Regions from separate parts of the Streptomyces sp. NPDC034670 genome, predicted to be linked through region 2. Evidence: predicted binding sites of a transcription regulator. Region 2 holds the regulator's gene; the other holds the start of a gene.
The links. The regulator HspR, encoded in region 2, represses chaperone genes until heat shock. The targets are predictions, from matches to a motif close to TTGAGNNNNNNNNNCTCAA.
Positions count from the first base shown of each region.

Region 1 (4,786 bases), on a different contig from region 2:
CCTTGGGCACCGCGCCCGCCGGGAAGTGGATGTGCACGCCCCGGTCCTTCAGATCGGCCACCGGCAGCTCCAGTTCGGCGCCGTGGCTGCGCAGGAAGCTCAGCGCGATCCGCGCCGACTCCTTCATCACGTCGCCGAGCTGGCCGGTCAGCGTCAGGCCCGCCGCGCCGGTCTCCGGGTCGGCGAGGGACGCCTCCACGTAGAGGACGTCGCCGCCGGCCCCGGTCACCGCGAGCCCGGTGGCGACACCGGGGACGGAGGTGCGGCGCTCGGCCGGGTCCTGGGCGGACTCGGGCACGTGGTGCGGCCGGCCGATCAGGCCCCGCAGGTCGTCCTCGGTCACGGTGAACGGCAGCTCCCGCTCGCCCAGCTCGTGCTGGGCGGCGACCTTGCGCAGCAGCCGGGCGACGGACCGCTCCAGGTTGCGCACGCCGGCCTCGCGCGTGTACTCGCCGGCGAGCCTGCGCAGCGCGCCCTCCTCGATCGTCACCTCGTCCGCGCCGAGACCGGCGCGCTCCAGCTGACGCGGGAGCAGGTGGTCCCGGGCGATGACGACCTTCTCGTCCTCGGTGTAGCCGTCCAGGCGGACGATCTCCATCCGGTCCGCCAGCGCCTCCGGAATGGCCTCCAGGACGTTGGCGGTGGCGAGGAAGACCACGTCGGACAGGTCCAGCTCGACCTCCAGGTAGTGGTCCCGGAAGGTGTGGTTCTGCGCCGGGTCGAGCACCTCCAGCAGGGCCGCGGCCGGGTCGCCCCGGAAGTCCGCGCCCACCTTGTCGATCTCGTCGAGCAGCACCACCGGGTTCATCGACCCGGCCTCCTTGACGGCGCGGACGATCCGGCCGGGCAGCGCGCCGACGTAGGTGCGCCGGTGGCCGCGGATCTCGGCCTCGTCGCGGACGCCGCCGAGGGCGACCCGGACGAACTTCCGGCCCATCGCGTGGGCGACGGACTCGCCGAGGCTGGTCTTGCCGACGCCGGGCGGGCCGACCAGGGCGAGCACGGCGCCTCCGCGTCGGCCCCCGACCACGCCCAGCCCGCGCTCCGCGCGCCGCTTGCGCACCGCCAGGTACTCGACGATGCGCTCCTTCACGTCCTCGAGGCCGGCGTGCTCGGCGTCCAGGACGTCCTGGGCGCCCTGGATGTCGTAGGCGTCCTCGGTGCGCTCGTTCCACGGCATCTCCAGGACCGTGTCGAGCCAGGTGCGGATCCAGGAGCCCTCGGGCGACTGGTCGGAGGCCCGCTCCAGCTTGTCGACCTCCTTGAGCGCGGCCTCGCGGACCTTCTGCGGCAGGTCGGCGGCCTCGACGCGGGCGCGGTAGTCGTCGGACTCCCCGCCCTCCTGCTCACCGTTGAGCTCGCGCAGCTCCTTGCGGACGGCCTCCAGCTGACGGCGCAGCAGGAACTCGCGCTGCTGCTTGTCGACGCCCTCCTGGACGTCCTTGGCGATGGACTCGGCGACGTCCTGCTCGGCGAGGTGGTCGCGCAGCTGCTGGGTCGCGAGCCTCAGCCGGGCCACCGGGTCGGCGGTCTCCAGCAGCGCCACCTTCTGCTCGGTGGTCAGGAACGGCGAGTAGCCGGAGTTGTCGGCGAGCGCGGAGACGTCGTCGATGGCCTGGACGCGGTCGACGACCTGCCAGGCGCCGCGCTTGCGCAGCCAGGCGGTGGCGAGCGCCTTGTACTCCTTGACGAGTTCGGTCACCTGTCCCGGCAGCGGCTCGGGCACGTTCTCCTCGATCCGGGTGGCCTCCACCCACAGCGCCGCGCCCGGCCCGGTGGTCCCGGCGCCGATCCGCACCCGGCTCCGGCCGCGGATCAGGGCACCCGGATCGCCGTCGGCCAGCCTGCCGACCTGCTCGACCGTGCCGAGGACGCCGGTGCCGGCGTAGGTCCCGTCGACGCGCGGCACCAGGAGCACCCTGGGCTTGCCCGGCGCGTCCTTCGCGGCGGCCTGGGCGGCCTCCACCGCGGCGCGCACCTCCGCGTCGCTCAGGTCCAGCGGGACCACCATCCCGGGCAGCACGACCTCGTCGTCGAGCGGCAGCACGGGCAGGGCGAGCGGTGTGGACTCAGCAGCCATGATCTCCCCTTCGGCAGTCAAGTTGAGTTATGTCGACTCAATGCTCGTGAGTCCCCGAATGTTCCCAGGCCGTGTTCGCTCTGAGCGATCACCCAGCGGCGGGCGGGACGCCCTCCGCGCACCGGCGGCCCGGCGATCCGGTGATGCGGTGATCCGGGGGCCCGGCGGCCCGGGGAGAGGGCCTGCCAAGATGAACGGATGGCCACCCCGTACGACATTCCCGAACCCCCCGAAGTCCTGGACCGCCGCGAAGGCCCGTACGGCGAGGTCGCGCTGCGCCGGCACGGCGACCTGCTGCAGATCATCGCGAACGGCTGCTTCCTGATGGACACCTCCGACGGCCGCTCGGAGCGCCGGCTCGTCGACGCCGCCCTGGCCGCGCTCGACGCCGCCGACGCGGACGGGGGGCGCGACCCGCGCCCCGGCCCGCACGCCCTCATCGGCGGGCTCGGCGTCGGCTTCTCGCTCGCACACGCCGCCGCACAGCCCCGCTGGGGGCGGATCACCGTGGTGGAGCGCGAGCCGGCCGTCATCGACTGGCACCGCGAGGGCCCCCTGGCCCGGATCTCCGCCGAGGCCCTCGCCGACCCGCGCGCGGAGATCGTCGAGGCGGATCTCGTCGCCTACGTCAATGAGACGTCCGACACGTTCGACGCGCTGTGCCTCGACATCGACAACGGGCCCGACTGGACCGTCACCGAGGGCAACGACGGGCTCTACTCGCCGGCCGGACTGGCGGACTGCGCAAGGGTGTTGAGGCCCCGCGGAGTGCTCGCCGTGTGGTCGGCCAAGCCCTCCCCGGAATTCGAGGGAACCTTGCGGAATGCCGGGTTCCGGCACGTGCGTACCGAAGAGGTCCCCGTTGCCCGGGGCGTTCCGGACGTCGTGCACCTCGGCGTCCGCCCTGGATAGCAGACACGCGGTAACTCCCCGTACGCTGCTGCTCTGGCGCGGATCATCCAAGCGTCAATCGCAGTCATGCGCAGATGACGGATCACCCCACGGATTCCGGAAAAGCACACCTCAGGGGCGGGCGATGGAGCAGACACACACCTCCCACAACGGCACGGCGACGACCACCCCCGGCGCACAGCGGCGGGTCCTGGTGGTCGAGGACGACGCGACGATCGTGGACGCCATCGCGACCCGCCTGCGCGCCGAGGGATTCCTCGTGCAAACGGCCGGCGACGGCCCGTCCGCGGTCGACACGGCGGAGGCCTGGCAGCCCGATCTGCTGATCCTCGACGTCATGCTGCCGGGCTTCGACGGCCTGGAGGTCTGCCGGCGGGTGCAGGCCCAGCGGCCCGTGCCGGTGCTGATGCTCACCGCGCGCGACGACGAGACCGACATGCTGGTCGGGCTGGGCGTCGGAGCCGACGACTACATGACGAAGCCCTTCTCCATGCGGGAGCTGGCGGCCCGGGTGCACGTGCTGCTGCGCCGCATGGAGCGGGCGGCCCTCGCGGCCACGACGCCGCGCAGCGGCATCCTGCGCCTGGGCGAACTGGAGATCGACCACGCGCAGCGCCGGGTCCGGGTGCGCAGCGAGGACGTCCACCTGACGCCCACCGAGTTCGACCTGCTGGTCTGCCTGGCGAACACCCCCCGCGCGGTGCTCTCCCGCGAGCAGCTGCTGGCCGAGGTCTGGGACTGGGCCGACGCCTCCGGCACCCGCACCGTCGACAGCCACATCAAGGCGCTGCGCCGCAAGATCGGCGCCGAGCGCATCCGCACCGTGCACGGCGTGGGCTACGCCCTGGAGACGCCCACGCCATGAGCGACGGGCCGGCCCGACGCAAGAGCCCCGGGAAGCCACCCTGGGGCGGTGCGCGCCCCTTCTCGATCAAGACCAAGCTGGGCGCGCTGGTCGTCATCTCGGTGCTGATCACCACCGGACTGTCGATGATCGCGGTGCGCACCGAGACGGAGCTGCGCTTCATCACGGTCTTCTCGATGATCGCCACGCTGCTCATCACGCAGTTCGTGGCGCACTCGCTCACCGCCCCGCTGGACGACATGAACGCGGTGGCCCGGTCCATCTCGCACGGCGACTACACCCGCCGGGTGCGCGAGAACCGCCGCGACGAGCTGGGCGACCTGGCCCAGACCATCAACGCCATGGCCGACGAGCTGGAGGCCCAGGACCGTCAGCGCAAGGAGCTGGTGGCCAACGTCTCGCACGAGCTGCGCACCCCCATCGCGGGTCTGCGCGCGGTGCTGGAGAACATCGTCGACGGGGTCACCGAGGCCGACCCCGAGACGATGCGCACGGCCCTGAGGCAGACCGAGCGCCTGGGACGCCTCGTGGAGACCCTCCTCGACCTGTCCCGCCTGGACAACGGCGTCGTCCCGCTGAAGAAGCGGCGGTTCGAGGTGTGGCCGTACCTGTCCGGCGTGCTCAAGGAGGCGGGCATGGTCGCCTCCGCCCGCGCGTGCGCGGCCACCGGCTCCGGCAGCCACACGCGCACGGACGTCCACCTGCACCTCGACGTGACGCCGCCCGAGCTGACCGCGCACGCCGACCCGGAACGCATCCACCAGGTCGTCGCCAACCTCATCGACAACGCGGTCAAGCACAGCCCGCCGCACGGCCGGGTGACGGTCAGGGCGCGCCGCGGGCCGCAGCCGGGGTCGCTGGAGCTGGAGGTGCTGGACGAGGGGCCCGGCATCCCGCGGACCGAGTGGCACCGCGTCTTCGAGCGCTTC
Region 1 is NZ_JBVITR010000015.1:39,407-44,192, forward strand. It holds gene lon (endopeptidase La) at 1-2,080, opposite strand, end outside; gene ACZ56B_RS13445 (spermine/spermidine synthase domain-containing protein) at 2,279-2,992, shown strand; gene ACZ56B_RS13450 (response regulator transcription factor) at 3,117-3,857, shown strand; gene ACZ56B_RS13455 (HAMP domain-containing sensor histidine kinase) at 3,854-4,786, shown strand, end outside.
Region 1: lon (endopeptidase La) is a predicted target of HspR. The motif match lies at 2,103-2,121, and genes of this name have one in related genera.

Region 2 (4,786 bases):
CGACGCCCAGGGCGCCCAGGCGGCCGGCGGCGCCTCCGCCGGTGCCGGTGAGGCCAGGGCGGACGACGATGTGGTGGATGCCGAGATCGTCGACGAGGACCGGAAGGACGGTGCGGCGTGACCGAGGAGACCCCGGGCTTCGACGAGCAGCAGCAGCCGCAGCCGCCGCCGCAGCAGCCCGACGTCCCCTCCGGCGCTCCCTCCGATGACGCCGAGCCGAAGACCGCTCCCTCCTCCTCTCCGGAGGAAGGGGCGGCTCCGGCCGGGGACGCGGACCGGAACGCGGCCCTGGTGGCCGAGCTGGACCAGGTGCGCTCCGCGCTGGGCGAGCGCACGGCGGACCTCCAGCGCCTCCAGGCCGAGTACCAGAACTACCGCCGCCGCGTCGAGCGGGACCGGGTCGCGGTCAAGGAGATCGCCGTCGCGAACCTCCTGACCGAACTCCTGCCCGTGCTCGACGACATCGGCCGCGCCCGGGAGCACGGCGAACTGGTCGGCGGGTTCAAGTCCGTCGCCGAGTCGCTGGAGACGACCGTGGCGAAGATGGGCCTGCAGCAGTTCGGCAAGGAGGGCGAGCCCTTCGACCCGACGATCCACGAGGCCCTGATGCACTCCTACGCCCCGGACGTCACCGAGACGACGTGCGTGGCGATTCTGCAGCCGGGGTACCGCATCGGCGAGCGCACCATCCGCCCCGCGCGGGTGGCCGTGGCCGAGCCGCAGCCCGGTGCGCAGACGGTCAAGCCGGCCGAGGAGGGCGCCGAGGCACCGGCGGACGCGGCGGAGGACAAGGAGAACGGTGGCCCGGAGGAGGGCTGACGTAATAGCTGACGCAGGGAAGGAGGGACGTCGGGGATGAGCACCAAGGACTTCATCGAGAAGGACTACTACAAGGTCCTCGGCGTCCCCAAGGACGCCACCGAGGCCGAGATCAAGAAGGCGTACCGGAAGCTCGCCCGCGAGTACCACCCGGACGCCAACAAGGGGAACGCCAAGGCGGAGGAGCGGTTCAAGGAGATCTCCGAGGCGAACGACGTCCTCGGCGACCCCAAGAAGCGCAAGGAGTACGACGAGGCCCGCGCCCTCTTCGGCAACGGCGGCTTCCGCCCGGGGCCGGGCGCGGGCGGCTCCTTCAACTTCGACCTGGGCGACCTCTTCGGGGGTCAGGCCGGGGGCCAGGCGGGCGGCGGCTTCGGCGGCGGCCTCGGTGACGTCTTCGGGGGCCTGTTCAACCGCGGCGGCACGGGCACCACGCGTACCCAGCCCCGCCGCGGCCAGGACATCGAGTCCGAGGTCACCCTCAGCTTCACCGAGGCGATCGAGGGCGCGACCGTTCCGCTGCGGATGTCCTCGCAGGCGCCCTGCAAGGCCTGTTCCGGCACCGGCGACAAGAACGGCACACCGCGCGTGTGCCCGACCTGCGTCGGCACCGGGCAGGTGGCGCGGGGCTCCGGCGGGGGCTTCTCGCTCACCGACCCCTGCCCCGACTGCAAGGGCCGCGGCCTGATCGCGGAGACCCCCTGCGACGTCTGCAGGGGCAGCGGCCGGGCCAAGTCCTCCAGGACCATGCAGGTGCGCATCCCCGCGGGCGTCAGCGACGGCCAGCGGATCCGGCTGCGCGGCAAGGGCGCACCGGGCGAGCGGGGCGGGCCGGCGGGCGACCTGTACGTCGTCGTGCACGTCGGCACCCACCCGGTGTTCGGCCGCAAGGGCGACAACCTCACCGTCACCGTCCCGGTCACCTACCCCGAGGCGGCCCTCGGCGGTGAGATCCGGGTCCCGACGCTGGGCGGCCCCCCGGTCACGCTGAAGCTGCCGCCGGGCACGCCCAACGGCCGCACCATGCGGGCGAGGGGCAAGGGCGCGGTCCGCAAGGACGGCACCCGCGGTGATCTGCTGGTCACCGTGGAGGTGAGTGTTCCCAAGGACCTGACGGGGAAGGCTCGTGACGCGCTGGAGGCGTATCGCGAGGCGACCGCGGGCGAGGACCCGCGGGCGGAGCTGTTCCAGGCCGCGAAGGGAGCTTGAGACTGATGGACGGCCGTCGACGCAATCCGTATGAACTGACCCAGGACACCCCGGTCTACGTCATCTCGGTGGCGGCCCAGCTCTCCGGCCTGCACCCGCAGACGCTGCGCCAGTACGACCGCCTGGGGCTCGTGTCACCGGACCGCACCGCCGGCCGGGGCCGCCGCTACTCGGCCCGCGACATCGAACTGCTCCGCCAGGTGCAGCAGTTGTCGCAGGACGAGGGCATCAATCTGGCCGGAATCAAGCGCATCATCGAACTGGAGAACCAAGTCACCGCCCTCCAGGCCCGGGTGGCCGAACTGGAGGACGCCCTCGACGGCGCGGCGGCGACGATGCGTCAGCGCGAGGCGGCGGTGCACGCCTCGTACCGTCGCGACCTGGTGCCGTACCAGGAGGTCCAGCAGACCAGCGCGCTGGTGGTGTGGCGGCCGAAGCGGCAGCAGCAGGCGGACTGACGCGGAAGAGGAAGCACCGGCCGGGGTCCGGGGGTTCGGGGAACCCCCGGACCCTCGTCGTGCGCCCGCGCGCCTGTGATAAGCGCATGTGTACGGATTCATCAGATCCCCGCGGGTCGTTCGCGGGACCCTCACGAGTGCGGCTCACCGTGTTGTGTCCATCTCGTTAAGTGATCACTCTTGACTCGGATGGTGGCGGAAGCGTTGGCTTTTCAGTCACATGGGACACAAAGTTGTGCCCAGGTCCGGAACGCACCTGAAGTGAGCCCCCGCATGCGTCGTATCGCCATACCCGTGGCCGTCACCTCGATGTCCGTCATGCTCGCCGGCTGCGGCGTGCTCGACGCGACAGGGAGCAGCGAGGACGCCAGCCCGACCAAGGGGAACGACATCACCGTCGGGCTGCTGCTCCCGGAGAAGGCCAACACCCGGTACGAGACGTTCGACTACCCCATCTTCAAGAAGAAGGTGGAGTCCCTCACCAGCAACCAGGGCAAGGTCGAGTACGCCAACGCCGAGGCGGACGCCGGCAAGCAGCAGAGCCAGCTGCAGGAGATGATCGACAAGAAGGTCGACGTCATCGTGCTGGACGCGGTCGACGCGCACGGCATCGCGGGCAGCGTGAAGAAGGCCAAGGAAGCGGGCATCCCGGTCATCGCCTACGACCGGCTGGCCGAGGGGCCGATCGACGCGTACATCTCCTTCGACAACGGGCTGGTCGGCGAGGTCCAGGGCCGTTCGCTGCTGGAGTCCCTCGGGAGCGGGCTCAGCGTCACCGACAAGATCGTGATGATGAACGGCTCGTCGACCGACCCGAACGCCAAGCAGTTCAAGGCGGGCGCGCTGTCCGAGCTCCGGGGCAAGGTGACGATCGCCAAGTCCTACGACACCAAGGACTGGAAGCCGGAGAACGCCCAGGCCAACATGACCGAGGCGATCAACGCGATCGGCGCGTCGAACATCGCCGCGGTCTACTCCGCCAACGACGGCATGGCGGGCGGCATCGTCGCGGCGCTCAAGGCCGCCGGCGTCACCGAGCTGCCCCCGATCACCGGTCAGGACGCGGAACTGCCGGCGGTGCAGCGGATCGTCAGCGGCGAGCAGTACATGAGCGTGTACAAGTCCTACCCGGAGGAGGCCGAGGCCGCCGCGGAGATGGCCGTGGCGAAGGTCCAGGGCCGGGACATCAAGTTCGACGCGCTGACCCGCGACCGGGTGAACAGCCCCACGGACAAGGACATCCCGGCGCAGCTCGTGCCCGTGGTCGCGCTGACCCAGGAGAACATCCGGGACACCGTCATCGCCGACGGGATCTACGACGTGTCGGACATCTGCACCCCGCAGTACAAGGCGGCGTGCGACGAGATCGGTCTGAAGTAACCCCCGCGGGGCCGCCCTTCCGCCCCGCCGGCTCCCGCCCCGCAGGCCCCCGTACCACGGGTTCCCGCACCGCCGCACCGCCGCACCGCCGCTCCCGACCGGCGGTGCGGCGGTGCCGTCATGTCGCGACGTCGGTATTCGGCCACCCTCGTCGGTTCGTCGCGACAGCACGGCCCGAAGCGGGGAAAGAGCCGGGCATGACGGTGGTTTCGAGTGGCCGTACCGGGAGGACCCGTGTTGCGGAGCCGGTTCCGGCCGCGCATAGTTGCGCTTCGGAAAGAGGCGGACCGGGGGTGGGACGGGCGATGGCCGGGCACGGGGCGGACGAGCATCCACACGGTGCTGACCGACTGTGCGAGGCCGGGGACCGCGTGTACTCCCGGGCCGTGCGGCGCGGGCGGGTGCCGCGCCGGGACGCGGAGCCGGTGCCCTGCCTGCTGGAACTGGCCCTGCTGCACCCGGATCCCGACGACATGGACTGGCTGGTCCCGACCGCCCCGCAGGAGGTCATGACCCGGCTGCTGCGCGGGATGTACGACGAGGTCAGCGCGAGCCAGCGCCGGGTCGGCTCGGCCGTCGCCGCCTTCGAGTGGTACGCGGGCCTCGGCCGCCAGGTGTCCCCGGCCGCCCCGGCGACGGAGGGCCAGGCGATCCGGGTGCTGGACGGGCTGGCGCGGATCCAGGCGGCGATGGACGAGGCGACGCAGGCCTGCACCACCGAGGTGCTCACCGTCCAGCCCGGCGGCATCCGGCGGGAGGCGGAGCTGTCGGAGGGGCTGCACCGGGCGACGGCGCTGCGCGGCCGCGGGGTGCGGATGCGGGACCTGTACACGCACGTGGCCCGGCACGGGCAGGGGCTGCTCACCTACCTGGAGCTGATGGGCGACGCGGTGGAGGCGCGCACCCTGGACGAGGTGATC
Region 2 is NZ_JBVITR010000010.1:139,810-144,595, forward strand. It holds gene dnaK (molecular chaperone DnaK) at 1-121, shown strand, start outside; gene grpE (nucleotide exchange factor GrpE) at 118-819, shown strand; gene dnaJ (molecular chaperone DnaJ) at 856-2,028, shown strand; gene ACZ56B_RS10605 (heat shock protein transcriptional repressor HspR) at 2,034-2,486, shown strand; gene ACZ56B_RS10610 (sugar ABC transporter substrate-binding protein) at 2,760-3,866, shown strand; gene ACZ56B_RS10615 (helix-turn-helix transcriptional regulator) at 4,172-4,786, shown strand, end outside.